3 regions of the Lysinibacillus sp. FSL L8-0126 genome follow, and region 2 is predicted to be linked to each of the others. Evidence: riboswitches for the same ligand, from Rfam matches in the RefSeq annotation. Region 2 holds a riboswitch; each other region holds the start of a gene.
The links. A riboswitch is a leader RNA that binds a small molecule or an ion and turns the genes downstream of it on or off. The one in region 2 is predicted to bind thiamine pyrophosphate.
Positions count from the first base shown of each region.

Region 1: it holds a riboswitch for thiamine pyrophosphate, as region 2 does, so the genes downstream of both, thiT (energy-coupled thiamine transporter ThiT) here and thiW (energy coupling factor transporter S component ThiW) in region 2, are expected to answer to the same signal.
Region 3: it holds a riboswitch for thiamine pyrophosphate, as region 2 does, so the genes downstream of both, MHI34_RS18185 (ABC transporter substrate-binding protein) here and thiW (energy coupling factor transporter S component ThiW) in region 2, are expected to answer to the same signal.

Region 1 is NZ_CP152028.1:2,201,999-2,212,842, forward strand. Features, by position in the region: gene MHI34_RS10690 (SMC family ATPase) at 1-1,397, shown strand, start outside; gene MHI34_RS10695 (hypothetical protein) at 1,439-1,561, opposite strand; gene MHI34_RS10700 (DUF4870 domain-containing protein) at 1,617-1,940, opposite strand; TPP riboswitch at 2,068-2,175, shown strand; gene thiT (energy-coupled thiamine transporter ThiT) at 2,312-2,872, shown strand; gene map (type I methionyl aminopeptidase) at 3,034-3,789, shown strand; gene MHI34_RS10715 (hypothetical protein) at 3,823-4,536, opposite strand; gene MHI34_RS10720 (polyphosphate kinase) at 4,735-5,559, shown strand; gene MHI34_RS10725 (GNAT family protein) at 5,726-6,313, shown strand; gene MHI34_RS10730 (carbonic anhydrase) at 6,367-6,927, opposite strand; gene MHI34_RS10735 (hypothetical protein) at 7,107-7,241, opposite strand; gene MHI34_RS10740 (aminopeptidase) at 7,382-8,623, opposite strand; gene motA (flagellar motor stator protein MotA) at 8,815-9,618, shown strand; gene motB (flagellar motor protein MotB) at 9,602-10,366, shown strand; gene MHI34_RS10755 (DUF1128 domain-containing protein) at 10,421-10,642, opposite strand; gene MHI34_RS10760 (hypothetical protein) at 10,821-10,844, shown strand, end outside.
Region 2 is NZ_CP152028.1:590,602-601,445, forward strand. Features, by position in the region: gene MHI34_RS02920 (ABC transporter ATP-binding protein) at 1-506, shown strand, start outside; gene MHI34_RS02925 (ABC transporter permease) at 496-1,305, shown strand; gene MHI34_RS02930 (ABC transporter permease) at 1,302-2,099, shown strand; gene MHI34_RS02935 (ABC transporter substrate-binding protein) at 2,096-3,169, shown strand; gene MHI34_RS02940 (tetracycline resistance MFS efflux pump) at 3,398-4,594, shown strand; TPP riboswitch at 4,661-4,768, shown strand; gene thiW (energy coupling factor transporter S component ThiW) at 4,860-5,360, shown strand; gene MHI34_RS02950 (VWA domain-containing protein) at 5,605-8,202, opposite strand; gene MHI34_RS02955 (BatA and WFA domain-containing protein) at 8,186-9,931, opposite strand; gene MHI34_RS02960 (DUF58 domain-containing protein) at 9,943-10,818, opposite strand; gene MHI34_RS02965 (MoxR family ATPase) at 10,815-10,844, opposite strand, start outside.
Region 3 is NZ_CP152028.1:3,752,686-3,763,529, reverse strand. Features, by position in the region: gene MHI34_RS18195 (ABC transporter permease) at 1-61, opposite strand, end outside; gene MHI34_RS18190 (thiamine-binding protein) at 61-351, opposite strand; gene MHI34_RS18185 (ABC transporter substrate-binding protein) at 353-1,348, opposite strand; TPP riboswitch at 1,502-1,612, opposite strand; gene parC (DNA topoisomerase IV subunit A) at 1,732-4,170, opposite strand; gene parE (DNA topoisomerase IV subunit B) at 4,167-6,143, opposite strand; gene plsY (glycerol-3-phosphate 1-O-acyltransferase PlsY) at 6,703-7,305, shown strand; gene MHI34_RS18165 (HesB/YadR/YfhF family protein) at 7,325-7,615, shown strand; gene MHI34_RS18160 (spore germination protein) at 7,768-9,309, shown strand; gene MHI34_RS18155 (Ger(x)C family spore germination protein) at 9,335-10,534, shown strand; gene MHI34_RS18150 (hypothetical protein) at 10,539-10,772, shown strand; gene MHI34_RS18145 (endospore germination permease) at 10,803-10,844, shown strand, end outside.

The sequences.
Region 1 (10,844 bases), 1.6 Mb from region 2:
AGGCAGCACTTTTGTCATCTACGCAACAGCTTCTTCAAGATACATATCAGCAGCTAGAAGCACAGCATATTAAACAAGAAGACCAAGCACAGCTCATCGCTACTTTACACAAGACGGAGCAAGAGATTGCGAGCTTAAAAGTTGTCCATCATCAACTAGCAGATATGCGATTAAAGCTAAAGCATCAACGTGATAGAATAGAGCAGCTTAGAAATAAACAGATGGAATTAGAGCAATATTTAGCTGAGCACATGAAAGAATGGACAAGATTACAAGCGGTTGTAGAAGAACAGCTCAAGCAGATGCCAGCCAATTTACCAACATTACAGCAATTAAAGCAACAACTTACGGATGTTAGTAAACAGAAAATGGATTTGCAAAAAACATGGCAAGAGAGTCAAGAAAATTTGCATGTCGTAAAAGAAGAGACAAGTAATGCAAAACTAACTGTAGAAATCGCCAAACAATCTTTTGAGGAATTACAACTCAAAATGAATGAAAAGCGGCAGCAATTTTCAGCAAGCATGCAGGAAATCGGCTTTGACAGCTATGAGGAATACGCAGCTGCCAAACGGAGTGCGAGCCAATTGGAGGCACTTCGCAAAGTATGCAGTGACTATGCTTTACAGGTACACACCCTGAAAATCCAAATAACTGAAGGGGCTATGTATCTTCAAGGGAAAGAGAAGCAAGATTTAGTGATGATGGAAGCAAAAGTAGAACAACTTCGTACAGCGTATGAGGAAGCATTTAAACGTTTGCAACAGATGAATGGTTTTGCACAAGCATGCCAGGGCTTTATAAAAAAAGTGGAAGAAACAGCGAGAGAGCTTCAGTTACTTGAACAAGAAGCTAGTCGAGTAAAGGAACTCTATGGATTATTAAACGGACAAAATTCGAAAAAGCTGTCCTTTGAGCGATACATTCAAATTAATTACTTAGACCAAATTACCGATGCCGCTAATATTCGTCTTTATCACTTATCAAATGGTCAATTTGAGCTTAGACGTTCTGATAGACTAGAAAAGCATGCGAAGCAAAGTGGGCTTGGGCTTGATGTATATGATGCCTATACGGATCAATTACGTGATGTGAAAACATTATCCGGTGGCGAAAAATTTAATGCTTCCTTAAGTCTTGCTTTAGGAATGGCAGATGTCATTCAAAGCTTCCAAGGGAATATTCATATTGAAACCATGTTTATTGATGAGGGCTTTGGCTCGCTTGATGAGGAATCTTTGAATAAAGCAATTGATACATTAATTGCTTTACAGGATTCTGGTCGTATGATTGGCGTGATTTCTCATGTGCCTGAATTAAAATCAGCGATGCCAGCGGTCTTACATGTAGAAAAAACATTGAATGGACATAGTCAAACCCACTTTGAAGTGAAATAAATAAAAGGCGTATTTCCAAAACAAGGGAATACGCCTGCTGTTTATTTTTTTCGAGGGGTGGCTGTAGGCGTTGTCCCTTTTTTTGCAGCCATTACTTTTTTCACGATAGGAATAACAATAGGTGCTAATTTTACGGCGGTTTTCACAACATTTGATACTTTCATTCAAAAACAGCTCCTTTTACAATTACTACTACCTGTTTCGCTTAAAAATGAAACATTAACGAATAACACGAACAGCTTGAATAATATTCCATATTACAATTCCTAGTGAGATGATGGCATAAATGGCAAACGAAACGAACCAAATAATCAACATCGTATTATTGCCGGACGTTGGATCCAAATTAAATGTAGAAAAAACAAAGACAATAAAGAACAGAATGCCGAAAACAAAAGGAATTAAATGAGAGATAAGTGCACGAATTGAATGTCTTTTTACGTCACTATCTTTCGTAATAATGTACACAATTAATGGGACGATAAAAGGGGCGAAGAAAATACTTAAATAACTAAAGGCAGATAAAATTTTTTGGTTCTCCATAGTTGTACCTCCTTTTTTAATATTTACGCATGAAAAACAGCAAAGTTTCAAAAAAATAATATATGGAAGAGGTTGTAATCCTTCTATCCTTTGCGTACAATGAGAATGTTCAAATAAATTCAGATGTAACGACCACAAGGGGAGCTGATGATGTCAGCTGAGACTGGGCACGTAATGCCTTGACTCTTTGAACCTGTAAGTTAACGCTTGCGTAGGGATGTGGATAGAAACCGACACTAGTACGATGTGAGGCTCTGTCCTGGCATCGTTTTTTCATTCTTGAGGGAATAAAAAGGTGTCAGAAAGAGACATATCAGCGCATTTCTATTCCTGCTCTTGTATCCTACATCGGAACAAAGGAGAGAATATATATGGACAAAAAAAGACTATTAATGCTTGTGGAGATTGCGATATTTGCAGCAATCGGTCTTGTGCTTGATCAGGTTTCCTTTAAAGTATGGGCACAAGGTGGCTCTGTTAGTCTAGTCATGGTACCTATTATGTTAATAGCATTTCGCTGGGGCTTAGTAGCTGGGCTAACAACTGGATTACTCGTAGGTGTAATGCAAACCATGTTTGGTGCTACGATTGTGCACTGGCTACAAGGATTCCTTGATTATGGTGTTGCTTTCACAGTTGTAGGATTAGCGGCGGTTGTGCGTGGACCCGTGTTGGCGGCTGCCAAAAATGCCAACAAAACAAAAATGGCACTTTACATTATATTAGGTACGGTACTTGCGGGCTTTTTACGATATGCAGCCCACACGACGGCTGGCGCTGTATTTTTTGCAGAATATGCTGGCGATCAAAATGCATGGATCTATTCCATCATCTATAATGGTACATATATGCTACCAGCAACTATTTTAACGGCAATTGTAGGCGTTCTTTTATTCACAGCTGCTCCACAATTAATGCAAAGAAAAGCATAAAACATGCCCCTCACATTTGTGAAGGGGCTTTTTTGTCGCAAATAACTCTTTGCGCACTTCGCAAAGTAAGGAAGCATACAATATTTAAAGCGTTTATCGTTATACGCATAACAAGTTATGTTATATTAAAGTATAGATATTAGATGAAAGGGACGTTATACATGATTGTAAAAACGCAAGAAGAGATTGAAGCTTTTAAAAAAATAGGACGCATTTGTGCTGAAATTCGTGAAGCGATGAAAGCTGCCACAAAACCAGGTGTTACAACATTGGAGCTAGATGAAATTGCTGGCCGTATGTTTGCAGAGGCTGGCGCGATATCTGGTCCAAAGGGAGAATATGATTTCCCAGGGTATACATGTATTAGTGTCAATGAAGAAGTGGCGCATGGTATCCCCGGAAAACGTGTTATTCAAGAAGGGGATATTGTAAATATCGATGTTTCTGGTTCATTAAATGGCTACTTTGCTGACACTGGTATTTCATTTGTGGTTGGTGATGGCTATGAGGACAAAGAAAAGCTATGTCGCGTTGCCAAAAGCGCCTTTGATCGAGCAATGACAAAGGTAAAGGCTGGGTCTAAATTAAATCAAATTGGTAAGGCAGTTGAACGTGAGGCGAATGCTAATGGCTTAACTGTTATTATGAATTTAACTGGTCATGGCTTAGGTCAATCTTTACATGATGAGCCGAATCACATTTTAAATTACTATGATGCATGGGATTCTACAATTATGAAAGAAGGTATGGTGCTTGCGGTTGAGCCGTTTATCTCAGCGAAGGCAGAGCATATTGTAGAAGCTGGTGATGGTTGGACATTCATTACACCTGATAAATCACTTGTAGCTCAAATTGAACATTCAGTCATTGTAACAAAAGATAAACCGATTATCCTAACATCATTAGACGAAGAATAGAATGCAATGAAATGAAAAATCCTGCTTACCAATTTATTTTTGGTAGGCAGGATTTTTTTTAATAAATAAAATACCAACAAAGAGAACACCACATAAAAAGAAGGCGGCGGTAGTGACAAGTAGCTCATCAAAACCATTATGTAAGGCGATTCCTATATAAGCCCAAATAAAAACACTAGGAAACAAAATATCAAAGTGATGGAAACGGATATGTAGCGCAAGTGCTCCACCTAATGTCAGCAAAATTACTGCCCAAAGAGGCGTACTAAGACCAAAGCCGTTCCAACCATAAGCCGTTAACGTAAAACTGATATTCGTAATAAAAATAAATGTCATCCATGCAAAATAAATGGAGAAAGGAATACGACCCGACATTGCTTTGTCATGAAGAGGGTACGTATTATACAACATAAATAAATACAAGACTAAGAGTAATGTAATGCCAAGTGAAACAATAAATAACTCATGATGCCATACGTATATCATCAATGCTTGCAATATATTTATGCAGCTAAAAAGCGCAGACTGTTTCATAGTTGTCTTTTTGATATTCATAACTAACCAATAACCGAGTAAAAAATAAATAAGAATCCAAATTACATGACTTACACTAACTGGTGCAAATACTACAGAAAAGCGATTAGCGATTTCTAGCATAGATTGACCGTTGATATTCACGAAAAAGGATGAAAAGGTTAGGATGAGTGAGACAAGATAAGAAATTGTCATCAAGATAAACCGAGGCATGTTTTCCTCTCCCTTCGTGTTAGATTTTATAGGGAAAAGACAAATAAGTATAGTGCTGTCACTATTTTTATTATAACGGAAACTTTCAACAATGTATCGTGTTGTTTTGCTCGTAATATCTACAATTTACCATCTCAATAGGCATCCATATATTTCTTTAGTACAATAAGAATATCCAACCAAAAGGAGTGAAGTTTCATGGCACAAAATTTGAAAAACCTAGACCTATCCATTGAACTAGATAAAAAGATGTATAAAAAGAAATTAAAAGTACTCCAATATGAAATGTTAAATGCACAGCAGTTTTTACTAAAAAACAAAATAGGTTTAATCTTAGTATTTGAAGGAATGGATGCTGCTGGTAAAGGTGGCGCGATCAAACGATTGATTGAACGTGTAGATCCGCGCGGTTATGTGGTACACCCTATCTCAGCTCCACAGCCACATGAATTACGCTATAACTATTTACAAAGATTCTGGAGAAAATTACCGCAGCATGGACAAATCGCTATTTTCGACCGCTCATGGTATGGACGTGTACTAGTAGAGCGTATCGAAGGCTTTGCAACAAAGGATGAATGGTCTCGTGCGTATGAAGAAATTAATAATTTCGAGAAAATTTTAACTGCGGGAGATTACATAATTATTAAGTTCTGGCTACATGTTTCAGATGAAGAGCAATTAAAACGCTTTAAAGAACGTGAAGAAAACCCTTATAAATCTTGGAAGCTAACAGACGAGGATTGGCGGAATCGAGAAAAATCACCACAATATATTGAAGCGGCGAATGCAATGTTTGACAAGACAGATAAAAAGGATGCTCCATGGATTTTAGTTGCTGGAGACGATAAAAAACATGCGCGTGTTCAGGTGCTTCAAGAAACAATTGCACATATTGAACGTGAGGCTCAAAAACGTGGTCTTCATCTAACAAATGTATTAGCTAATGGACAGCTAGAGGATGCTGATTCATCCAGTTTAGAAATAATAAATGAGAAAAAGCAAGAACAAAAAACAAAATAATAAAATGGTGCTGCTGTAACAATAAGACATGAGCTGTTTTAGTTGTAGCAGCATCTTTTTTTACATACAATGAAATAAAACTAGGGTTTACAATCATTAGATTGTAGCCAATGTGAACAGAGAATGAGAAATGTACTGATATTTATTGGAAGGCTAGTGTGGAGAAATGGTGCTTAAAATTTGGAATTTATTAAGAAAAAAGGGTGGGAATGTGGTAACGATAAAGGGGGAAAAATGCTACATCCGCACATTCCAAGAAAAAGATGCACGAAGTTTATCGGGTCTCGTAAGCCGCAATAAATACTTTTGGTCTGTATACGAGCCACTACAAAAACCTGAATATTATACAGTTGATGCTCAATATAAAAAAATTCAAGAGAGTCTCTATTTAATGGAGTCAAAACGAGAATTTACTTTTGGTATTTTTGAGCATGGAACAAATAATCTAATAGGGCATATTGCACTTTATGCTGTAAAACGCTTACCGTACTCAAGTGCATTTGTTGGCTATGCGATGGATGAAATCTATGTAGGCAAGGGAATCGTCACAGAGGCTGTAAATATGGTGGTGAGATTCGCATTCGATCAAATTGGTTTACACCGTGTAGAGGCATATGTCTCTACACAAAATAACCCCTCTATGCGCGTATTAGAGAAGGCTGGATTTCAACAAGAGGGTCTGCTAAGGAGGCTACTGTATATTAATGGCCGATGGGTAGATCACTATATGTATGCGCGTTTAGAGGATGAATAGAAAAACAAGTGCCTATCCTTCACGAGAGATGGGCACTTGTTTTTTATTAGCTATTATTTGCTACCGTCTTCAATTAAATCAAGATGACCTGTATTCGGATCAATGATTAAACCATGAACAGGAACGTCTTTCACCATTAATGGGTGATTACGAATCGTATCGACACTTTTCTTAACACTTGTTGCTACGTCACCGAAACCACGTAAAAATTCTTTTAAATCAAAACCAGAATATTCCAACATTTTGATTGTTTCTGGATCAATACCCCTTGTCACCATTTCACTAAGCATAGCATCAGGGTCAACTGCACTCATTCCGCAGTCATAATGTCCAACGACATACACTTCATCAGCTTGTAGGCCATAGACAGCCACTAATAAACTACGCATAACTGCACCGAAAGGATGGCTCACTAATGCGCCAGCACTTTTCACTATTTTTACATCGCCATTCCGCAAATTCATAGCTTTTGGTAAAAGCTCTACAAGACGAGTATCCATACAAGATAAAACAACAATACGTTTATCAGGATATTTTGTAGTGATGAATGGTTCATATTTCTTTTCTTGTACAAACTCTTTATTAAACTCTAAAATATCTTGTAACATTGTCATGAATATTGCTCCCTTCCTTACAAAAATATTTTAGAGCAAAACGTTCAATATGCAAACAATAAAGACTTTTTTCAGATAATTTTTACAATAAAGAAGCAGTTTCCTACGCTTTAATAGATGAAAATAACTTGTAAGTGATAAAAAAACAGCTACCATTGCAGTAGCTGTTTTTTTATACATTAATATTCTTCGTTTGGCTTTGGATCTACAGTTACTGAAGACTTGCTATCTAAACCAACTTGTAGGTAGTGGATGAAGAATCCCGTTGAAATTAATAAAACTGCTGAAAAGCCAAGAACAGTTGTAATGAACATTATTAGAGCTCCTCTCTACTTAAATGATCTACTAAACTTCCCTAAAACAATTATACAATAGGTTACTAGGAAAATCTAAGGATAATTTATGACAACCTTAACATACTTAGCCTAGAATACTATTAGTAGGAATGGATTATTTAGATTGCCCAATTTCCATCGCGGAATATTGGGTCTATTTGATCATCATGAGTAATTCCATCTATATTCATCTTATCCGATCCAATCATAAAGTCTACATGTGTCAAGCTTTGGTTAAGACCATGTGCACTTAATTCCTCAGAAGTCATTTCTTTACCACCCTCAATGCAAAATGCGTAGGCACTGCCAATGGCTAAATGATTCGAGGCATTTTCATCGAATAATGTATTGTAAAATAATAAATTAGATTGTGAAATAGGTGATTGATGTGGAACTAATGCTATTTCACCAAGATAATGAGCACCCTCATCTGTTTCAATAAGGGAAGCTAAAATTTCTTGTCCTTGCTCTGCCTTCACGTCAATGATACGACCATCCTTAAATGTTAAAGTGAAATGATCGATAATATTGCCTCCGTAGCTTAATGGCTTAGTACTGGAAACATACCCATTAACACCTGTTTTTAAAGGGGCTGTAAAAATTTCTTCTGTAGGCATATTGGCCATAAATGCTTGGCCCTGTGTATTAATACTACTGCCACCTGTCCACACATGATGTGTAGGTAACTCAATAGTTAGGTCAGTGCCTGGAGCAGTATAGTGGAGCGACTTATATTGCTTCCCATTTAAATAATCAGCTTTGCTATGTAATTCCTGATCGTGAGCATGCCAAGCTTCTATAGAATGTTCAACGTCAATACGTGTCGCTGCAAAGATGGCTTCCCATAATGCATCCATTTGTTGTTCCTCTTGTAAGTGAGGGAATACTTTTGCTGCCCAGGCTTTAGATGGAGCAGCGATAACTGACCAACTAAATTTATCAGACTGTAGCGATTGATAATAGTTTGCTAATGCTTTACCAGATGCTTTTTGGAAGGCCATGATTCTGTCACGCTCTATACCTTTTAGTAAATCTGGATTTTGTGAGCTAATGCTTAAGAAAGCGGCTCCGTGTTCAACCAACCATTCACGCTCTTGCACTTTCCATGGCGGGAAGAAATCAAATGAGTCTTTTGGTGCTCCCTCATAACGAGCACGTACAAGCTCGTCATCCGATAAATCGACAAATACCTGTTTTGCACCATTTTTATAAGCTATTTTGGTAATTATTTGCGCCAATTTTAGGTTATCAGTCGAACAGCTTATATAAAGATACTGACCTTTTTGGATATTTACTCCTACTTTCACAGCTAATTCGGCATATTTTAGTAATTTTGTGTTAAATGATAATAACAAATTCATATCCCCTTTCGATATAAGACAGTTTAGTGTAATATTCTTAATTCAATATAATCAAAAATGGTCGAAATGTGAATAAAAAGCATTAATTACATCGAAAAATAAGTGAAATACATTTATACTAGGAATATATATATTTAAAATATGGAAAAACAGACGAAAATAACAGTAATAGTAGATTTGGAGGTTCTAGGATGGATAAATCGTCGATTATAGGGTTAATACTTGCCTTAGTAGCACTATTAACGGGGATGGTGATGAAGGGTGTAAGCTTAAGTGCATTTTATAACCCTGCAGCCATTCTAATTATCATTTTTGGTACTATTTCAGCAGTAACAATTGCCTTTCCAATGCAAGAGTTAAAGCGCGTACCGAAGCTATTTAAAATTCTTTTTAAAGAAACGAAATTAGCGAATGATATAGAAATTATTAAAATGTTTTCACAATGGGCTGACTTAGCTCGTCGTGAAGGACTATTAGCACTTGAAAGCAAGGCTTCTGAAATTGAAGATCCATTTTTAAAAAATGGTCTTACATTAGCAATTGATGGTCAAAATGCTGACTACATCCGTGATGTACTAACGGAAGAAGTGGAAGCAATGGAAGAGCGTCATGCTAGTGGGTCTGCTATTTTTACGCAAGCAGGTACATATGCACCAACTTTAGGGGTTCTTGGTGCAGTAGTAGGGTTAATCGCCGCATTGGCTGATATGAACGATATCGAAAAGCTTGGACATGCTATTTCGGCTGCTTTCATGGCTACATTACTCGGTATCTTTACAGGTTATGTTTTATGGCACCCATTTGCGAACAAGTTAAAGCGTAAGTCTGCTTTAGAAGTAAAACAAAAGAGAATGATGATTGAGGGTATCCTTTCAGTATTAGAAGGGGAGGCTCCACGTGTAATTGAACAGAAACTATCATCATACTTAACGATGGAAGAACGTCGTCAAATTTCTGGTGAAAGCGGGGCGGGTGGCCTTGGCAAAGAAAGCTAAGAAAAAAAAGCATGATGAACATATTGATGAATCTTGGTTAGTTCCATACGCAGATATTTTAACTTTGCTCTTAGCTGTGTTTATTATTTTATTTGCCTCAAGTTCAGTTGATCAAGAAAAGTTAGAGAGAATGTCGGCGGTATTTAGTCAAGTATTTGACGGTGGAACAAGCTTTCTAGAGCAGCCTGCACCAGTACCAAGCCCGAATGCAGATAGCGACCAAACGCCACAGCAAAATTCGGCCTATTTAAAGGATCAACAAGAGCTAGCAGCTATTAAAGATAGTGTCGACAACTTTATTGCAGTTAATGAGATGGAAGGTCAATTTGCAACTGAAATGACAGATGAGGGATTGCTTGTAACTATCCGTGATAGTATTTTATTTGATCCTGGTAAAGCAACGATTAAACCAGAATATATTCCAATTGCAAAAGAGCTTGCGGATGTATTAGTGTCTAATCCACCTCGTAATATTGTTATTACAGGTCATACAGATAATGTGCCAGCTGGCCCTAACTTCTCATCAAACTTGGAGTTATCATTAATGCGTGCGTCTAATTTTTACATGGTATTATTAGATAGTAATTCACAATTAAAGTCTGAGAACTTTAGTGCGAAAGGCTATGGTGAAAACCGAGCGATTGCTCCAAACGATACAGCAGAAGGTCGTGCACAGAACCGACGTGTAGAAGTGCTTATTCAGCCATTGGTTACCGAAGATGGTTCAGAAGCAAAAAATACACAATAATAAAAAGCTATTAGCGGCTGACCAATCGTCATATGCTAATAGCTTTTATTTACTTTACTTACGTAAAGACCCCAATTCAGCAACAATCGCTTGCATTTCACTTGGGCTAAATGTTTCTCTTTTCATCACCATCTCATATAAATACACTAAATCTTCATAATTAGCTTCATCGAAATGTTCTGATTTCATTGCATCAACATTCACCATGCGTAGCTTGTCCTTCATTTGATCCACCATATACACTACGTTTTCCTTAGACGGAACTGATAAATCCATTTTTTACCCTACCTTTCATAATCCTCGCACATATCATTTCATTGAATAAAAAAAATGTCAACTCCGTATTTGAGCATTGCTTTAAAAATAGACTGTTATTGGGTAGAATAAGTGCAGGAAGCTGTTTATTTATGAAATAATAGGGAATATGCAAATACACAAGCAGGGGGTTATAAATATGGGTCAGAGTAAATTATTAGCT
Region 2 (10,844 bases):
CACTTGCTATGAGTGATGAGATTTTTGTTTTAAGTGAAGGACAAATTCAACAATCAGGTACGCCAGTGGATATTTATGATGAACCGATTAACCGCTTCGTGGCTGACTTTATTGGTGAATCTAATATTGTACCAGGTGTGATGATTGAAGATTTCAAAGTTGAATTTGCTGGCAAAATTTTTGAATGTGTCGACCAAGGGATGAAACCAAATGAAAAAATTGATATTGTTATTCGACCAGAAGATTTAGAAATGACAACTATCGATAAAGGGAAACTTGTGGTGAAAGTGGATACACAATTATTCCGAGGCGTACATTATGAATTATCGACGTACGATAAGGATGGCAATGAATGGCTAGTCCATTCATTGAAAAAAGCAGAAGTAGGGACAGAAATTGGCTTAGGCTTTGATCCTGAGGCTATTCACGTAATGCGCTTAAATGAAACTGAGGAAGAGTTCGATAAACGATTAGAATCGTATGGAGACGATGAAGATGCAAACTAAGACATCGAAATCAGCGTTATTTCCATATGTGTTATGGATTGCCTTTTTCGTTATCGCGCCGATTGCCCTCGTTGTTTATTATTCCCTACTTGATTTACATGGCAATTTCACGCTCGATAACTATAAAGCGTTCTTTACTTCTGTTTACTTAAAGATGACATTGAGCTCGTTTTGGTATGCCTTTTTAATTACATTCTTTACTTTATTAATTTCATACCCAACTGCTTATTTCTTAACGAAGACAAAGCATAAACAGCTTTGGCTTCTGCTCATCATTATTCCTTCTTGGATTAATCTATTGTTAAAAACATATGCCTTTATCGGCATCTTTGGATTATATGGACCAATTAATGCATTTATTGAAGTATTTGGCTTCGATCCTAAGCAAATGCTCTTTACGGATATTAGCTTTGTCTTTGTATCGGTCTATATTTTTATTCCGTTTATGATTTTACCGATCTTCAACTCCTTAGATCGATTAAACCCGACGCTTATTTATGCAGCACGCGATTTAGGTGCCTCTGCTTTTACAACTTTTCGCCGTGTCGTTTTACCATTAACAATGGATGGCGTTAAATCTGGAATTCAAGTTGTCTTTATTCCAGCGCTATCCCTGTTTATGATTACACGCTTAATTGCCGGAAATCGCGTCATCACGCTTGGTACAGCGATTGAACAGCAATTTCTTGTAACACAAAATTGGGGGATGGGTTCTACTATTGCTGTGTTCTTAATTTTATTCATGGTGATTATTATGCTCATTACGGGACAAAAAGATAAAGGAGGTCGCGTACGATGAACAAACTATCTGCATCAGCTAAAGTCTATTTAACGATTGTTTTTATCGTTCTGTATGCTCCCATCTTCTATTTAATCTTTTACTCGTTCAATAGTGGTGGCTCCATGAATCACTTTGAATCCTTTACTTTAGAGCATTATAAAGCTGTTTTTGAAGATTCACGTCTTCTTGTTATATTAATTAATACTGTAATCGTGGCATTACTTTCTGCTTTGATTTCTACTATTATTGGCACACTAGGTGCAATCGGTATTGTGACTGTCAAGGATTCAAAAATGCGCAATACTTTACTATCCTTAAACAATGTCTTAATCGTCAGCCCAGACGTTATTATTGGTGCTAGCTTCTTAATTTTATTTACAATGGTTGGCATTAAGCTTGGCTTTGCGTCTGTCTTGTTAGCCCATGTCGCATTTAGTGTACCGATTGTTGTTCTAATGGTTTTACCTAAACTACTAGAAATGAATAAATCCTTAATCGATGCAGCATTAGATTTAGGGGCTACGAAAAAGGATATTATGATGCGTGTCATTCTTCCTTATATTCAACCAGGGATTTTTGCGGGCTTCTTCCTTGCCCTTACGTATTCTTTAGATGATTTTGCCGTGACATTTTTCGTAACGGGTAATGGCTTCAGCACATTATCTGTAGAAATCTACTCCATGGCCCGTGCAGGTATTTCTTTAACGGTTAATGCTATTTCTGGTTTGGTATTCTTTGTTACGGTGTTAGTCGTTGTTGGTTATTATTTCATTACAAGTCGTACGAGTAAAAGAATGGAGGGACAACGATGAAGTCATTAATTCAAGCTACCATCGCCATCCTTGTTGTTTCAGCCCTTTTATTCTATGCGGCTGACGCCTTAAGTGCAGGCGGCGGTAAAAGTGGAAAAGACACGTTAACAATCTTTAACTGGGGAGAATATATTGATCCTGACTTGCTGAAACAATTTGAAAAAGAAACAGGCATTCATGTCATCTACGAGACATTTGATTCCAATGAAGCGATGATGACCAAAATTCAACAAGGTGGAACAGCATATGATATTGCCGTTCCATCTGAGTATATGATAGAAAAAATGAAGGAAGAAAATTTATTGATTCCTTTAGATAAAACAAAAATCCCTAATTTTAAAAATATCGATCCTTACTTTTTAGATTTACCATTCGATGATGACAATAAATATTCGGTCCCTTATTTCTGGGGAACAGTAGGCATTGTCTACAATCCAAGCCTTGTGGGAGATTTAGATTTCTCTTCTTGGGATGATTTATGGGATCCATCCTTAAAACGAAAAGTCTTTTTAGTAGATGGTGCTCGTGAAGTCATTGGAATGGGCTTAAACAGTCTCGGATATTCCTTGAATTCACTAGACAATCAGGAACTACGTGAGGCTACTGATAAATTAATCACACTTGCACCAAATGTAAAAGCCATCATTGGAGATGAAATTACACCATTAATGATCAACAATGAGGCCACTGTAGCCCTTACTTGGTCTGGGCAAGCAGCAGATATGATGTATGAAAATGAGGAGCTAGACTTTGCTGTACCTGAGGAAGGCTCGAATTTATGGTTCGATAATATGGTCATCCCTAAAACATCGAAAAATATCGACGGTGCCCATGCCTTTATCAATTTCATGCTAAGTGCTGAATCGGGTGCACAAAATGCCGATTATGTAGGCTACTCTACGCCTAATATCGCTGCTATGGACTTAATGGATGAAGAAGTTGTTTCTGATGAACGCTACTATCCTTCTGAAGAACAACGCGATACATTAGAAGTTTACAAAAATTTAGGACCAGACTATTTAGGGAAATATAATGAATTGTTTTTAGAATTTAAAATGAGTATTCGTTAAAGCATATAAAGGTCTATCGATGAATTTTTATTTTGTCGATAGATCTTTCTCTATTATCTTCCTGCTTTTGGCAGCACTTCACCTATTGTCTGTTTATTCTTTTCTACATCGTGGATTGGTATTGCTGCACTAGCAGGTATGTTTCATTTCAGACTTTCAACCGATATGATGATAGGATATCTTATGATAGACTTTAGTATATTTGATTATAAAAAGGGGGTTCATTCGATGACCCAGCAGAAGTCCAATAAGGCGGCTTTATATATTTTAATGTTTAATATGTTTATCGCAATGGGGAGTATTGGAATTATTATTCCTGTCATGCCAGAGTATTTAAAAATTTTTGGTGCAGCAGGACAAGTTCTAGGTATGCTAATTGCAACGTTCGCCTTAGCTCAATTCGTATTTTCTCCAATTGCTGGGAATCTTTCGGATCAGTATGGTCGGAAAAATTTAATTATTTTCGGTCTTATTGTGACAGGTCTTGCACAAATCGGTTTTGGCCTAGCCACAGACGTCTGGATGCTATTTTTAGCACGCTTTTTAGGCGGTCTAGGTTCCGCATTTGTTGCACCTCCTATTATGGCATTTGTAGCTGACGTTACTACCTACGAGGAACGTGGAAAAGGTATGAGTATGTTGGGTGCTGCTATGTCACTGGGCTTTATGATAGGGCCAGGAATAGGTGGTTTCTTAGCAAAGGTTAGTTTACATTTTCCATTTTTCACGGCAGGAGTTGCTGCCATACTTGCATCTGTTTTATCTTATTTTTTATTACCATCTACTAAACCAAACACTTCACATGACAAGCAAAAGCAAGAAAATCTGGCGAAGCAAATGGCTCGTTCCATACATATGCCTTATTTCGTTATGCTCATTATCATGCTCGTGTTCTCGTTCGGAATTGCCAACTTCCAAACAACCTTGTCATTATTTGTGACAGAAAAGTTTAATTACACACCCGTAGATATTGCGATTATTTTAGTTGTCGGTGGTGCTTTTGGGGTAGTTGTACAAATGTTTGTGATTACACCACTTTTTAATCGCTTTGGTGAAATGAAAGTTGTGTTAGTCAATTTATTTATTGCATCTGTTGCTATTTTCTTAATATTGTTTGTATCTGGCTTCGCTCTTATATTAGTTGTAGCAACTATTTTCTCTACAGCAACAACACTAATTCGTCCTGCTGTAAATACACTAATTTCAAAGCTTGCAGAGAAAGAACAAGGGTTTGCTGCGGGCTTGAATAATGCTTACATGAGCCTTGGCAATATGATTGGACCAGCCTTAGCAGGTTTACTATTTGACTGGAATATGAACAGTCCATATATTTTCGGATCTATCATATTATTAGCCTGCTTCTTCCTTGCACTCATCTGGACATTGAAAAAAGCACCTCATCTAATGCATCCTGATACGAAATAGTCAGAAAAATCATTGACTATTTTTAACATTATGTTACATTAATGTTGGTTAATAAAATTGAATGATATTTACCACTGGGGGAGCCTTTAAAAGGCTGAGACGTATATGATGATGTACGGACCCTTTGAACCTGATCTAGTTCATACTAGCGGAGGGAAGTGGCGCTACTTGCTATTGTCATTGTCTATGCAAGGCCGCTTCCTATTGTTTAAAGGAAGCGGCCTTTTAATTTCCCTCATGATTTTATTCAGGAGGAGTGAACCTTATGTCAATTCGTAAAATGACAATCATGGCTTTATTAGTAGCGATTGCTGTAGCAGGATCTACCTTTGTATCCATACCAACAGGCATCGCACGCGCCTACCCCGTTCAGCATGCTGTTAACGTAATAGGAGCTATTATACTAGGACCCGTGCCATCAGTTCTAGTTGCCTTTGTGACAGCCATCATTCGTATCTTTACTGGTACAGGCTCTCTTTTAGCGATTCCTGGTAGCGTCATTGGAGCATTGTGTGCGGCCCTTGCCTACAAATACAGTAGAAAATCATGGCTAGCAGGATTCGGCGAAGTTTTTGGCACTGGTATTTTAGCTTCACTTATTGCCGTACCCTATGCAAAATTGCTTATGGAGACATCCGTAGCCGCATTATTCTTCATGCCAGCCTTTTTAACATCAAGTACCATCGGGGCCATCTTAGGTGTTATGGTAGCTAGCACTTTGCGAAAATCGGTACTAGTAAAGAGTTTTAATTCTTCGCTTTATTGAGTGGTGCTGAGTGCTTTTTGATTTTGGAAATCCTTTAAGATGTGCGAGAAGATTTCTTTTCTAGTCTTTGAGCGGGGTTCGTTTCTTTATGAGCGTCTCTCTCCCCCGAGAAGCACTTTTCGAAGGCTGCACTGTGTCAATCACCTTTGCACCCCTTTCCTAGCGGAAACCACCATTTTTTAAAACCTCAAAGCATTTAAAAAAGCAGTGCAAAATGGAATGATTTTGCACTGCCTTCACTCTATTATGATCGTTTTTTCATACCCTTTAATAGTTGGGCTACGTTCGTGTCTCCTGCTTGTACAGGTTTCTCCTCAATTGGCTGCTCTTTTTTATTCGTTTTTGTTAGGAAACTCCACCCAAAACGTCTTATGGTAATATCCATAAAGAATAGAAGCATACTTGCTAAAAGAAGCCATGTAGCAATGTTTTGTCGATCCGCTCCTTTGGTTGTAAAGTCACGGAACACATCTTGTGGTTCTTTTAAAACGGCTCCCCCTGTTTGATTTGTTAACTCTTCAATCAGTTTTTCATTAACAGGGAGCAGTTCATACTCAGCACTATAAGGAACACTTAGACCTGCCTGATAAATGGCCTGCTGCTCATCCGCTATACGGAAGAAAATCAATCCAGGTTCGGCCTGTACAACAGCTCGAACTTGGGAGGCTGAAATGGTTTCTAACTGTGTTTCTAACTCCTCCCCTGCTTCATTAACCGCTACAATGTCTAAAAATGCGGCTTCATTTGTAGGGTCTGTAATCATAAAGGAGCCATCAGCTTCTAATCTCACATCATAGGCAACATCATTATAGCTTGGCAACATTTGTGAAATAAGCGTCTGCCAAAATGTTCCCCAGTCCTGCCATCTTGCCCAATCTCCTGTCCATTTACCCGTTGAATCGGATGTAAAAGCAAATGTTTTACCGAGTCCATATTGCCATTGTGCTAACACAGGATCTTCCTTCTCACTTTCTGCAATTACGGTTGTCCCTTGCTTAGCTGTCGTTCCAATATAAGCATTCATTTGAGGGACGCCATTGGCAAATAGCGAATTCCATCCTGCGGCATTATAAATTGCTGGATAAAACGGATTATCCTCAATATAGGTACGAGAAATCATAGCTGTTTCACGAGATAAAATAGAAGGAATGGTTTGTTCATCAATAACATCATAGAACCGTCCACTACCCATATCACTAAGTGCTTCGAGTAAGTTAGCATCAGCATCTTGTCCAATCGCTACTGTTGATAAAGTGATACCATTTTCTTTTCCCTCAGCAATTAAATCCTCATAATTCCCAGATTGTGATTGCCCATCGGTTAAAAGAATAATATGTTTACGTTGAAGCTTTAAATCGGCGAGATTTTCATAGGCTTTAGCTAATGAACTATAGATTTCTGTTCCGCCTCCTGGTGTTACTGATAGAATGGTATCCACTGCCTCTTCTTTACTTTTAAGAGGTGCGGTTTCTATGATTTCCCAAGGACGATCATCGAAGGCGATAAAGCCTAATGTATCCTCATCTCGTAGCATTTCAACAGAACGTGCCGCTGCTTCCTTAGCTAGCTCTAGCTTCGAGCCATGCATACTGCCAGAACGATCCAGCACTATGACTAGCCCTAATGAAGGTAATTGCTCCTTGCCCTTAATTTCCATCTCCACAGGCAATAACGTTTCAATTGGCGTTTTAAAATAGCCTCCTAAACCAAAACTATTTTCTCCACCAACCATCGTGAAACCAACCCCAAAGTTTTTGACTGCTTGCTCAATCACACTCATTTTCGCCTCACCAACTAAATGACCAGGCACATTGTCAAAAATGATCGCATTATATTGTAAATAGCTGGACAGTTCATTTGGTAGGCTTTTAGGATCGACAACATCATAGGCAATGGATTGACTACCAAGTGCTGCCGCGATAGGTGAAGCTGTTTCATAGCCATTGACGATGAGTAAATGGGGTTCACTTTGTACCATTGTGACACTTGTTAATTTATTGTTTTCAAAAATAGCATCCTGCCCAACTTGAATAACTGCTTCGTATTTTACAAGTCCTTCAGCTGTTGCTGCGTGTTTATAGGTAAACACATTTGTACCTTCCGTCAGCTCAACTGCCTCGCGATGAATTAGTTCATCATTTTCATATAATAACAGCTCCCCTTGCCCTGCTACTGTTGCATGAATTTCTGTTACTAATTGTTGCTGCTCTCCTACATAAGCAACCTGAGGAGAGACAAAGCTTTTGAGCGACACATCATGGACAACTGGTAGACTAAAAGGTACAACGTCCACACTAATATTGGCACCTTTCAATCTGGAGACAAATTCTAAAGCATCTCCTTTTGTCTCATTACCATCTGTTAATAATACAAGGCGAGTCGCTTTTTTTGGATCAACTATGCCTGTTGCAAGCTGTAGACTTTGTTCAATATTCGTTTGATCTGTTGCTTTGATTTCTGTAAGCTTCGGTACATCCTTTAATTCTTTAGACAAAATGGCTTCTGTTTGTAAAGTGGAAGAAAAAGAATAGATCCCTGCAAGTTGGGGTTCTTTTTTAGATTGTAGGCTCTCCTGTATAAACTGAACCATCTCATCTTCTGTACCATTCATAGACGCAGATCGGTCTAGTAAATACACGATCTGTTCTTCTTTTATCGGTAATAATAAATACGGCCCTGCAAGTGCCAAAACTAAACAGCATATCGCTACTATGCGAATAGCAAGCACAACAATATGACTCTTTTTTAGTCGCTGCCGTTCTCGAAAATAAGTCCATCCAAAATACAAGAACAATGGAAGTAATAGCAACAATACTAATGGCGTATCAATTCGTAAATCCACGACGTCGTTGCACCTCCCACTCTGCAACAAGCAAAATTAAAACTATTACAATTAACCAAGGTACGAAGGAGGCCATCGATACCTCTTCCTTCCCATTGTCTGAAATGTCGCCTAATGTATAGCTTGTTCCTTGTTCAATAACACGTTCCTGGGCTTGCAATTGCACAATAAATTGTTTTTCTTCATTATTTGAACGTACCATATAAATACCTGGTTGTTTTGGTGCAATTAACATGCCCTGTGTAATAGAAGAAAGAAACTCATCTTCTTGCGAATAAACACTCCAGTCTCCTTGCGCTAAGGCTACTGCACGCTGTTCATTCGGTGTGAAAATACCAAGTGAACCGACTGATTCTGTTAACTGTTGCTCAGTACTCCATAAAAATAGCGGGAATGATGGATGCAATGGCCAATCTGTATCAGCAATATCCGCTAAAACAACGATATCCCCTTTAGGAGAGCGTTGGATAAACGGCTCATCTCCTACAGAAGCAATGGTTTCATAATCCGAAAATCCAGGATAAATAGCACTAACATAAATATCCTTTAGTTCGCTAAAAGCAAATAATGCATCACTTTTAGCACTTACTGTACCACTTGCTTCCACTTTTTCGGCATCATCACGTCCAAATAATACTAGCGGTTTCTCCATCTTCTCCAATAAGGCTGTTTGGTTTGTGATGACAGTTGCATCCTGATTGTCAGCTACTTGTAAAGACGGAACGATTTTCACGCCGCTACTGACACTTTGAAAACCTTTTTGTATCAACTGATGCATACCCTGATCAACAACAATTTTTGAAGTAGTCGTTTGTAGTAAGACGGTTTGTTGATTGTCTACGGCATAATCATCGTTTGCATCAATAATAGCTGTCATCGATTTTGCTAAGGGCAAATCTTTGAAGGTTTTCGTAATGGCTTCATTTGGAGGCACAACGACATGTTCTGCTACCAGCTCTTCACCCTCTGCATTTTGTATCGCTAATGTCACCTTTTGTTCAGCAGTTGTATCATTATGGAGCTGTACAAGTGCCATCGTAACCTGACCATCTGTCGTTGCAGCAAAGCGTGTAATGGCAATATTTGTTAAGTCTTTTGCAGCACCTCTAACTAGCCATTTCACTGAATCTTTATCCATTGGTAATTGCCTTTTATCAAGCGTATCTGTAAAAACATAGATAGAAGTCGGTGTATCACCCACAAATGCCTGTGCAACATCCAGTGCCTTCGTCATTTCAGCCGTTTCATAGGATACTTGTAAATCTTTAATCGCTTTTTCAATGTCATTCATATTTGTTTCTTGCTGCAAAACGGCTTTTGGAGCGGCACCTGTTGTAATCAATGTAACAGGTCGCCCATTCAACTCTTCCATCAATGTCAACATTTCTTGCTTATGTGTGTCAAAGGTTGATGAATCTTTTCCTGCTAGCATCGTGGCTGATGTATCAACAATAAATATCGTTTGCGCACCCACAATGGTTGATTTTTTCACATATGGATTCATCAGCGCCAATACAAGTAGCAGTAAGGCTAGCAGCTGTAAATATAGTAAGGCATTTTTTTGTAAATGCTTTAAATAAGGTGATACACGGGTTTCCTGCATAATTTCAGACCAAAATAGAGTCGAAGAGACAGTTTGATCAGTATATTTTTTACGAAAGAAATAATAGAGTAGGACAATGACCGGGATGATGGCCGTCCAGCTAAATATAATTTGACTAAAGCCCAATACGGCTCACCTCACCTAATCCAATGTGCTTTTAATAATTGTTGAAAGATCGCATGTTGCAGTCCATCTTCCACTTTCAATTGTAATTTTCGAACGCCAAAGCGACGGCAAATGGCTTCAAATTCTTCTTCATGTAATAATCGTCTTGCATGATAGGTGTCTAATACTTTAGTAGACATCGTCACATTGACATCATTGCCTGTTTCACGATCAAGAAGGCGGACATCCCCCAAATAATTTGGTGATAACTCTTCTTGCGTAACAATTTGCAAAATGCGAACATCCCCAGCATAGCGTGGTAGCCTTTTTAACAGCTGCTCCCATTCCTCAATTGGCTCTAACCCATCTGTAATAATGAAGAGTACGGTACTATCCTTAGGCATAGCTTTTAGTGCACCCTGTGCAAATCGATTGGCATAATTCGCTTCTTCTATATCTGTTACTACTTGTAAAAAAGCTCGACGATACACGGCACCCTTCCGTCGAAACGGTGGTTTCACCTCATCTTGGACAAACGAAAAAGACAAACGATCATCACGACCGAGCACCATTAAGCCGAGGGAAGCCACAATTTGACGAGCAAATAGCCACTTAGCGCTCTCCCCCATTGATTTAGTAGTATCGAGTAAAATGTGTACACGCATCTCTTGCTCGTCTAAAAACCTCTTGATAAAGTATTTATCTGTTCGAGCAAAAACGTTCCAATCTACTTGGCGTACATCATCACCTAAATGGTATTCTCTAAAATCTGAGAAATCGAGAGAAGCCCCGAAGCGTTGTGAACGGTGCGAACCCTTATGCTGCCCGCGTAGTTTGGAGGCCGTCGCTACTTGAAAGCGACTGATTTTTGCTAACCAGTCTTCGGGCAATAAGTATTTTGCTGTCACTTGCTAACACCTTGTTGAACTTTTTC
Region 3 (10,844 bases), 1.5 Mb from region 2:
ACACGAATAAGAGGAAGGCGATAAAAATAATCGTCCTTCCCTTTTGCAAAGCTTGTTTCATTACTGGTATTTCTCCGTTAATGTATCCATTGTTATACCAGTTGGCTGATATAATATTTTCACTTGTGTAATGACATTGATAGCACCAAGCTCAATCATCTTGTCATTCATTTTTTCAATGATTTGCAGCAACATTGACAGCTCACCTTCCATCGTCGTTTCCAACGGATGTACCTCATATTTCACACCAGCAGCATCTATCACAGCAATCGCCGCATCGACATACGGTATAACATCCTCAAATTTCTCTGTTTTTGGAATGATTTGAACACTGATTAATGAATTCGCCATCTTATTTGGCCTCCTTTTTAGGTAAGAAATCATTTGTAAAGGCTTGTTTCGCATTAAATTCGCCCTCTAACACGTTGTTGCTAGACATCCATTTTGCATAGTTTTCCCATACAGAAAGCTTTTGCTCTCCCCATTGCTTGGCATCATCCTGATATTTATCGGCTAGCCATTCCTGACTTTTATGCACTAACGCTTGATCTAAATCGGGAGCCGCTTCTATTAAAATATCAGCCGCCTCACTTGGATGTGCTATGGCGTATTCATAGCCCTTCGATGCAGCCGCCACAAACGCTTGAACTAGGTCAGGATTGTCCTGGATCATTTTTTCATTTGTAGCTAGAACAGGTGTATAATAGTCCAGCTGATCACTATAATCTGTTAAGTACAGCATATTAATCTTTTCACCCCGTAGCTCAGCTTCAATACCTGTCCACGCGTAATAAATCCAAGCAAAATCAATATCCTTTTGCATCATCGTGAAAAAATCTAAATCTCCTGCATTGACGATATCTAGTTTATGAATGTCTGCCTTTTCTGTTTGCATCAATGATTGTAGGACAGCTTGCTCTAGTGGAGCCCCCCAACCGCCATAGGTTTTACCTTCGAAATCCTTTGGTGATGTAATACCTTTTGATGCAATAGAAGCAAAGCCAGATGTATTATGTTGAATAATAGCAGCAATGGAGACAAGAGGCACATCTTGCACACGAGCCTGTGTAATCCCTTCCTGATAGCTCACACCAAACTCTGCCTTTCCAGAAGCAACAAGCTGATCGGCTCCTGCCTCCCCAGGCATAATAATGTCAACATCTAAGCCCTGCTCCTCAAAATAACCGAGTTTTTTTGCGACATACAGCCCTGTATGATTCGTATTTGGTGTCCAATCTAAGACCACTGATACTTTTTTCAGCTGATCAGTAGCCTGCTTGTCCTCCTTGTCACTACAGCCCACTAACGTTAAAAGTGCAGCCACTAGAATAAATAACCATTTTTTCATGCGAAGTCCTCCCAGTTGATAATGTGAAAGTGTTCATGGTTGAATGTTGTCACCAGAAAGAAAGCGTATGCGTTTGGCAAGATATTGCTTGAAAACATAAAAAAACGCCTAGGATTCCTCCCAGACGTATTGCAATCAATCTTCAAAACTTTGCTTTTTTGAATAGATGTTCCCTACGCTGGTACGAGCCAAATCAGGTTCAAAGGGTCAGCGTCTATCGGACACAATCTCAGCTAGCAACTACTAGCCCCCCTACATTCTTGTGCTATGAACTTTTCGTTGATTATTATACCCATAGTTACGCTAAAATGACAAGATGCTATTTTTGACTAACGACTGCTCTCGTAAAAAAACCCAGCACTCCTAAGAGACTGGGCTTATCATTAGCTTAGTTTCTGTTCTTTTTTAGCCGTTAAAACATGGGAAATAGCCCCATCTGTTGCAATATCCACTTTAAACGAACCGTTGGAATGGCGATCAGCACGCGTCAATGTTTGGACATCAATGAGCTCTTGTACACCTTTTTCCGTTTCAATCACTATTTGCTCCTCATTCGTTGCTTGAATAACTGCCACAATACGGTGAGGATTTGCTTTTAATTCTGTTAATACTTTTAGACCACGTTTTGCACGACTTGCCACTTCAACTTCTGCAACATTCATTTTCTTCACGGCTCCACGCTGTGTGACGATTACCACATATTGTGTAGCATCAGGCTGTAGCACATTGACACCGACTAAGGCTTCTCCATCCTTTAGCGTGATGCCTTTGACACCGCCTGTTTTCACCCCTGTAACTGGTAATTCTTCCAGTGGGAAACGAATCGCATAGGCTGTATCCGTTGTTAACATCAGTTCCACATCATCTGTCACAAACGATGCAAAGATCATCGCATCGCCCGCTTTAACATTCATTGTTTTTATTGGCTTCGAATAACGCGTCACCGCATAATCTGCCAGTGGGGAGCGTTTAATTTGACCATCTTTTGTAGCTGTTAAAATATACGTATTTGGCTGTTCGAATGTTTCAAAGCCATACACTGCAATAATAGACTCATCTTCCCCTGTTGGCACAATACTTGAAATATGCTGTCCAAGATCCTTCCAGCGAATATCAGGTAGCTCATGAACAGGCTGGTAAATATAATTGCCTCGATTTGTGAACAGTAACAGATGATGCTGTGTATTTAAGGTTGCTTCATACAATAAGTAATCCGAATCCTTCATCGCAAAATCCTGACCATTGGAAGCGGCATGTGAACGTGTGGATGTACGTTTAATATAGCCATCCTTTGTCACCGTCACCACAACCTCTTCACTTGGCACAAGGACATCTAGCGTAATTTTAATTTCTTCTATTTCCTGCTCAATTTTCGAGCGACGTGGCTCTGTGAAGCGTTTCTTAATCTCTAGTAACTCTTGTTTAATGACACGTACAAGCTTGGCTTCACTTTGTAAAATTCCTTCTAGCTTCGCAATCAACTTATTTAACTCGTCTTGTTCTTGACGAAGCTCTGTAATGTCTGTATTCGTTAAACGATATAATTGTAAGCTAACGATCGCCTCGGCTTGTACCTCTGTAAAATCAAACTTCGCTTGTAAATTAAGCTTCGCATCCTTCTTATCGTTAGAAGAACGGATTGTCGCAATCACTTCATCTAAAATGGAGAGTGCTTTAATTAACCCTTCTACAATATGAGAACGATCCTTTGCCTTTTGTAAATCATAAATCGAACGGTTCGTCACCACTTCTTTTTGATGCGCAATATAGGCATCTAGCAATAATGGCAATGTCATCATCGTTGGACGACGATTATGAATAGCAATCATATTAAAATTATAAGCTACCTGTAAATCTGTTGTTTTAAATAGGTATTGTAAGATTCCTTTTCCCGGAACATCTTTTTTCAGCTCAATTACAACACGTAAGCCTGTACGGTCTGATTCATCTCGGATTTCCGCAATACCCTCTAAACGTTTATCTACACGTTGCTCATCAATTTTTTTCACAAGATTCGCTTTATTCACATCATATGGTAATTCCGTGATGACAATTTGCTCTTTGCCACCCTTGATCGGTTCTACTACGGCTTGCGCACGGACAATGATTTTACCTCGACCTGTTTCATAAGCCTTTTTGATGCCATCTACCCCTTGGATAATCCCACCTGTCGGGAAATCCGGCCCTTTAATCACAGTCATCAACTCATCTACTGTCACGTTCGGCTTGTCTAAGCGCATTAACACAGCATCTAGCACTTCATCTAGCGCATGCGGGGGAATATCTGTTGCATAGCCAGCCGAAATCCCTGTAGAGCCATTGACTAGTAAGTTTGGAAAACGTGCAGGTAAAACAGTCGGCTCCATATCTTGATCATCAAAGTTTGGTACAAACTCGACCGTTTTCTTGCCAATATCTCGTAGCATTTCACCAGCAATAGCAGACAGTCTCGCCTCTGTATAACGCATCGCAGCTGGAGGATCACCATCAACCGAACCATTGTTACCATGCATCTCAATAAGCATATGACGTGCCTTCCAGTCCTGACTCATACGTACCATTGCTTCATAAACAGAGCTATCACCGTGCGGATGGTAATTACCGATTACGTTCCCGACAGTTTTTGCGGATTTTCGAAACGGTTTATCCTGTGTATTGCCTTCTGTAAACATTGCATATAAAATACGACGCTGTACTGGTTTAAGACCGTCACGTGCATCAGGCAACGCGCGGTCTTGAATAATATATTTACTATAGCGACCAAAACGATCACCCATCACTTCTTCTAGCGGTAAATCTTGAAACTTTTCTGTACTACTCATGCTTGGTCCTCCTCTTGTTGGATGAATTCATTTTCTAAAATATTTGAATCATCCTCCATACCGAAGTCAACATTGGCTTCGATCCATTTACGACGCGGTTCTACTTTATCACCCATTAACGTCGTGACACGTCTCTCTGCACGTGCACCATCCTCGATTGTGACACGAATTAATGTCCGTGTCTCAGGGTTCATTGTCGTATCCCATAGCTGGTCAGCATTCATCTCACCAAGACCTTTATAGCGCTGCAATATGTAACCCTTTCCAACTTTCTGGATGGCCTTTTGTAAATCGTTTTCTGTCCAAGCATATTCAATCACTTCTTTTTTACCAGTACCTTTTGATACCTTATAAAGTGGTGGTAAAGCGATATAGACTTTGCCTCCTTCAATGAGTGGACGCATATAACGATAGAAGAACGTTAAGAGCAAGACTTGAATATGTGCCCCGTCCGTATCCGCATCCGTCATAATCACTACTTTATCGTAGGCTGAATCCTCCACAGCAAAATCCGTGCCAACACCTGCTCCAATCGCATGGATAATCGTTGATATTTCTTCGTTTTTCATAATGTCCTGTAGCTTGGCTTTTTCTGTGTTGATGACCTTACCGCGCAAAGGCAAAATCGCTTGGAATGTACGATCACGACCTTGTTTGGCAGAACCACCTGCAGAATCACCCTCAACTAAATACAACTCATTCTTGGCCGCATTGCGAGACTGAGCTGGTGTTAATTTGCCTGATAGAATCGTACTACCTTTTTTGCTTTTCTTGCCATTCCGAGCGTCCTCACGCGCTTTACGAGCCGCTTCTCTTACTTGCTGCGCACGGATTGCTTTACGTACAAGAGAAGCCGATAACTCTGCATTTTCCTCTAGCACATACAAAATTTGCTCAGACACTACGCTATCTACGGCAGAGCGAGCCTCACTTGTACCAAGCTTGCCCTTGGTTTGTCCTTCAAATTGTAATAAATGCTCTGGAATACGAACAGACACGATTGCTGCTAAACCCTCACGAATATCTGTCCCTTCAAGGTTTTTATCCTTGTCCTTTAGCAAGCCGATTTTTCTTGCATATTCATTAAATACACGCGTCAATGCCGCTTTTGCACCCGTTTCATGTGTGCCGCCATCACGAGTACGTACATTATTAACGAACGACAAAATCGTTTCTGAATAACCATCGTTATATTGGAAAGCGAATTCTACTTCAATATCATCTTGTATGCCTTCTACATATTTCACAGGATGAAGAACATCCTTTTCTTCATTCAAATACGCAACGAAAGCTTCAATGCCATTCTCATAAAAGAATACATCTTGTTTGCCTTCCTCGCGCTCATCGATTAATTCAATTTTTAAGCCCTTTAATAAAAAGGCTGATTCACGTAAACGTTCTGCTAACGTATCATAATTGAATTTTGTGACAGAAAAAATCGTTTCGTCTGGTAGGAAATGAACAAGTGTACCTGTTTGCTTCGTTTGCCCAATTTCTTCAAGTGTTGTGACAGGATGTCCACCATGCTCAAAGCGCTGACGATACTTTTTACCATCACGATGGATCGTCACCTCTAAAAATGTTGATAGTGCATTAACTACAGAGGAACCTACACCATGCAAGCCACCACTTGTTTTATAACCACCTTGTCCAAATTTACCACCTGCGTGTAGCACCGTAAAAATAATTTCAGGGGTAGGTTTACCCATTTTATGCATACCTGTTGGCATCCCACGGCCAAAGTCGCGCACACTCATACTTTGATCCTTATGAATTGTGACAATAATATGAGATCCAAAGCCGGCCAGTGCTTCATCCACCGCATTATCTACGATTTCATACACAAGGTGATGAAGTCCACGGCCATCCGTTGAACCGATATACATGCCAGGTCGTTTGCGTACCGCTTCTAATCCTTCTAATACTTGTATAGCGTCATCATTATAAACGCTAGTTGACTGTTTATTCGTCAAAAAATTCCCCTCCAAAAAACAAACACATGTTCTATTTATGTTCTCATCCTAATAATAATAGCATTTCCTGTCAATAGCTAGCGACAGGTCCATTAAATTTTTAAAATTTGCTCACAGTTTTGATCATCTTTATCAATAGTAAACATCTGCAACAGTTGCTTAAAATTGGTATTTAAGCAGGGCAGACTGCTACTAGTATCCATAAACGTTTGACGCATAGTAGCCGATTTAGTTTCAGCATACATAGAATCTAGTTCAGTGTAAACGCTACAATGTTTATTACGGTTAAACTGGATAAAGTTAGACTTCTATTCTACCAAAGGAATGAAGGATTGACAAAATTGCCTTTTTGCCTATATTTTTATAAAGGCTTTTTTTCACTTTCTAGAATCTCATGTCTGAAAGCCTACCCCTTATTAATAGGTTTTCTTTTGTATTGAATTCAAGGCTCCTAATGAAATCTCCTTCATAACATTGTAGATTAGCAAGAAAAAGTGTAAAATACTTGTTACAAACTATTAGTACCAAGTGATGGACTATGAATGAAAGGAGTCCAGCTATGATCAATGGACTTATTATTTTATGTGCTTATCTAATCGGCTCTATACCTTCTGGATTATGGATAGGTAAAATTTTTTATAATACCGATATTCGTGAACACGGGAGCGGTAATCTTGGTGCAACCAACACATTCCGAACATTAGGGAAAAAAGCAGGTATTGTTGTAACCGTAATGGATGTGCTCAAAGGAACAGCTGCGGTTTTATTAGTAGCACTTCCCGTTTTCTCTGACAGCACACTGCATCCCTTATTACTTGGTCTTGTTGCCGTAATCGGTCATATGTTTCCAATCTTCGCCAATTTCCGTGGTGGAAAAGCAGTGGCAACATCCGCAGGTGTTTTATTAGGCTATTCGTGGCCACTCTTTGTCCTATTATTTATTACCTTTATTGTGACATTAAAAATCACAAAGATCGTCAGCCTAACATCGATGATAGCCGCTTTAGTAGCACTTATCTATGCAATCGTTTATTATTTTGTTACGGGTGACTTTGCATTAGGCATCTTGGTAGCCTTTTTATTTACCTTTATTATTTATCGTCACCGTGCCAATATTACACGTATTAAAAACGGCACTGAGCCAAAGGTAAAATGGCTTTAGGAAGAGAGGAGCATTCGAAATGAACATTGCATTGACAGATGAAGCACTCCAGTGGTTCAAACACGAAATGGAAGTAGAACCAGGTGATACGATTCGTTTTTATGCACGCTATGGTGGCTCTAGTCCTTTTCATGAAGGTTTTTCACTTGGCATGACTCGTGAAGAACCTATTGCTATAGGCGTACAGACAGTGGTTGATGATGTAACCTATTACATTGATGAGAAAGATCTCTGGTTCTTTAACGATCACAACTTACATGTTGACGTTGATGCTAGTAATGATGAATTGCAATATGACTATCGTACATAAAACAGTCTATCCTTTCAGTCCATGAAAGGATAGACTGTTTTTTTATTTGGCTCCATCATGCCAATAGTTAGATTTTCACCCTCACCTCGTTTATCTCTCAAAAAAATTGTCCACTCTATAAATAATGAGCGTATATTTGAGGAGGAAAACACATGTCTATGTCTAACAATATCGATACCTCCCCATCCCATACAAACGATTTGTTGTATACATCCCTAGCTAAAAATAAAAAAATCATTGAACAGGCGCTTGGTCACAGTAATGACATCATCATACGTGAAATCACAATTGGTGAATCTACCCCTCATAACATCGCTATCATTTCGATTGATGGCTTGTCAGATAAAACGACAATCTCCGATTCTGTTATTGATAAGCTTATGGCAAATATCGAGGAAGAACAAGACATTGAAATAACGACCATTAATCAATATGTACGAAACTCCTATTTAACAGTTGGGGATGTGTCGAATATCGAGCATTTCACAACACTCTACAATGCCATTCTCAATGGGGAAACGGTTATTTTATTAGATGGGTTTGCAGAAGGGATTGTGACAAGTACCAGAAGTGCAAAGGATCGAGCCGTTACAGAGCCATCGACTGAATCTGTTATTCGAGGTCCTCGGGAATCCTTTACAGAAACCATACGTACCAATACAGCGCTCATCCGTCGCAAAATAAAAAGCCCGAATCTCTGGATAAAGTCACGAGTTATCGGTGATGTGACACAAACAGATGTAGCGGTTATGTATATAAATGGCATTGCCAGTGACAAAATCGTCGCAGAGGTATTAGCCCGATTAGACCGCATTAATATCGATGGCATACTGGAAAGTGGCTATATAGAGGATTTTATTCAAGACTCTAAAAACTCTATGTTTCCAACAGTTTACAATTCAGAACGTCCAGATGTTATCGCTGGTGAATTATTAGATGGCAAAGTGGCGATTCTAGTTGATGGTACTCCCTTTGTCTTAGTAGTACCAGCGTTATTTACATCCTTTTTGCAATCAGCGGAGGATTATTATCAGCATTGGATGATTAGCTCACTTGTACGCATACTTCGCTTTTTTGGCATCGGTCTGGCATTAGTCGCGCCATCCTTATATGTGGCTATAACTACCTTTCACCAGGAAATGCTGCCAACACCAATGTTGATTAGTATTGCTTCACAAAGAGAAGGCGTTCCCTTCCCCGCAGTTGTGGAGGCACTCATTATGGAGATTGCCTTTGAGGTATTAAGGGAGGCTGGGCTTCGTATGCCTAGAACAATCGGCCCAGCGGTGTCTATTGTCGGTACTTTAGTTATTGGTCAAGCGGCAGTTGATGCGGGTGTGGTATCTGCTGTAATGGTCATTATTGTAGCTTTAACAGCAATTTGTAGTTTTCTTTTCCCTGCCTACGGTTTGTCGAATACGATTCGTGTGTTACGTTTCCCATTAATGATTTTAGCAGCTATGTTTGGTTTATTTGGTGTTATGTTCGGTATTATGGTCATTATTCTCCATTTATGTAGTATTCGTTCATTTGGTGTACCTTATTTAAGTCCATTTGCACCGTTAGTTTTAAAGGATCAAAAGGATGCCTTTCTTTTGTTCCCTCGTAGAAAGTTACTAACACGACCTCGTTTAGTTAATCAAAAAAATATTGTTAGAGGACATAAATATGTCAATGTAAAGGGCAGGAAATAACTACTGGATAAATGAGGAATGGAATATGGCAAAAATAAAAGTGATTTGCTTACTATGTATCCTCACTTTACTGTTAAGTGGCTGCTGGAGTAAGCGTGAATTAAATGAATTAGCCATTGTCGTAGCACTGGGTATTGACAAAATAGACGAAGAATATGAGATTACCGTTCAAATTGTTGATCCAAGTGAAATTTCGATGCGACAGGCTTCCACGCAACGCTCTCCTGTCGTTAGCTATCATTCGAGAGGCGAGACCATCTTTGAGGCAATTCGAAAAATGACAACCAACGCTGCCCGAAAACCGTATTTTGCCCATCTTCAAGTGGTTGTTTTAGGGGAAGATCTAGCAAAAGAAGGAATTAGTGATTCACTTGATTTAATTGTAAGGGACCATGAATTTCGTAAGGATTTCGATGTCATTATGTCTCATGAAGCGACAGCGAAGGAAGTGTTAAATGTACTAACGCCCATTGAAAAGATACCCGCTAATAAAATGTTAAATTCCCTTGATGTCTCTGAAAAAGCTTGGGGCGCCACAATAGCTGTCAATATAGATGAGTTAGTCAATACATTAACGAATAAACATAAAGGGGCATTAATTACTGCTATTGAAGTACATGGTGATAAGAAATTAGGTGTAGATCAAACAAATGTGCAACGAGTTAAAACGCCTGTGCTGTTGCAGTATGCAGGATTAGCGGTCTTTAAAGGGGATAAATATATTGGGCTATTGACTGAGGGAGAAAGTAAAAGCGTTAGTTTCCTGAATGATAAAATACAGAGTACGATCGAAATCATAGCCTGCCCAAAGAAAGGAACTCTATCATCTGAAATCACTCAATCCACAACAAAAGTGAAAGGGTCTTTTGATAACGGAATGCCGAAAATTGATGTCCGTATTAATGTTGAGCAGAACATAGGAGAGGTCGAATGTGATATCGATCTTACAAAAAATAAATCCATTGATTATGTCAATAAAAAAACAGCTAAGGGCATTGATGAACGAATTCAAAAAACATTGGAGAAAATACAACAGCAATATGAGGTTGATGTGTTTGGTTTCGGTGATGCCTTACATCGTGCAGATCCAAAACAGTGGAAAAAAATTAAGGATGAGTGGGCTTCCATCTTTCCAGATTTGGCGGTAGATGTGCAAGTGAAAGTAACGACACAAGGTTTAGGTACGATGCAAAATTCATTATTAAACAAGCCAAAGGAGGAGTAACGAAATGGTGCTAGCTGTAGCCATCTTTATCATTTCAATGATCCTAGCACTTATTTTTATACCAAAGCTAAAAAAGCAGCATGATTCAAAAACCATTGTCGTATTTTCTATTTTGCTTCTCATCGGAACGGCTTTGAATATGGGAAATGCGCTAAAAATCCATATTCCAAGCCCATTGGATTTGATTACCTTTATCTTTACACCAATTAAAGATTATATTGTGTCATTAACAAAATAGATAGAAGGATAAAAAATGGAGGGTTGCTCGATGGAAAAAGAGATTATTAGTTCAAGACAATTTACAATCATT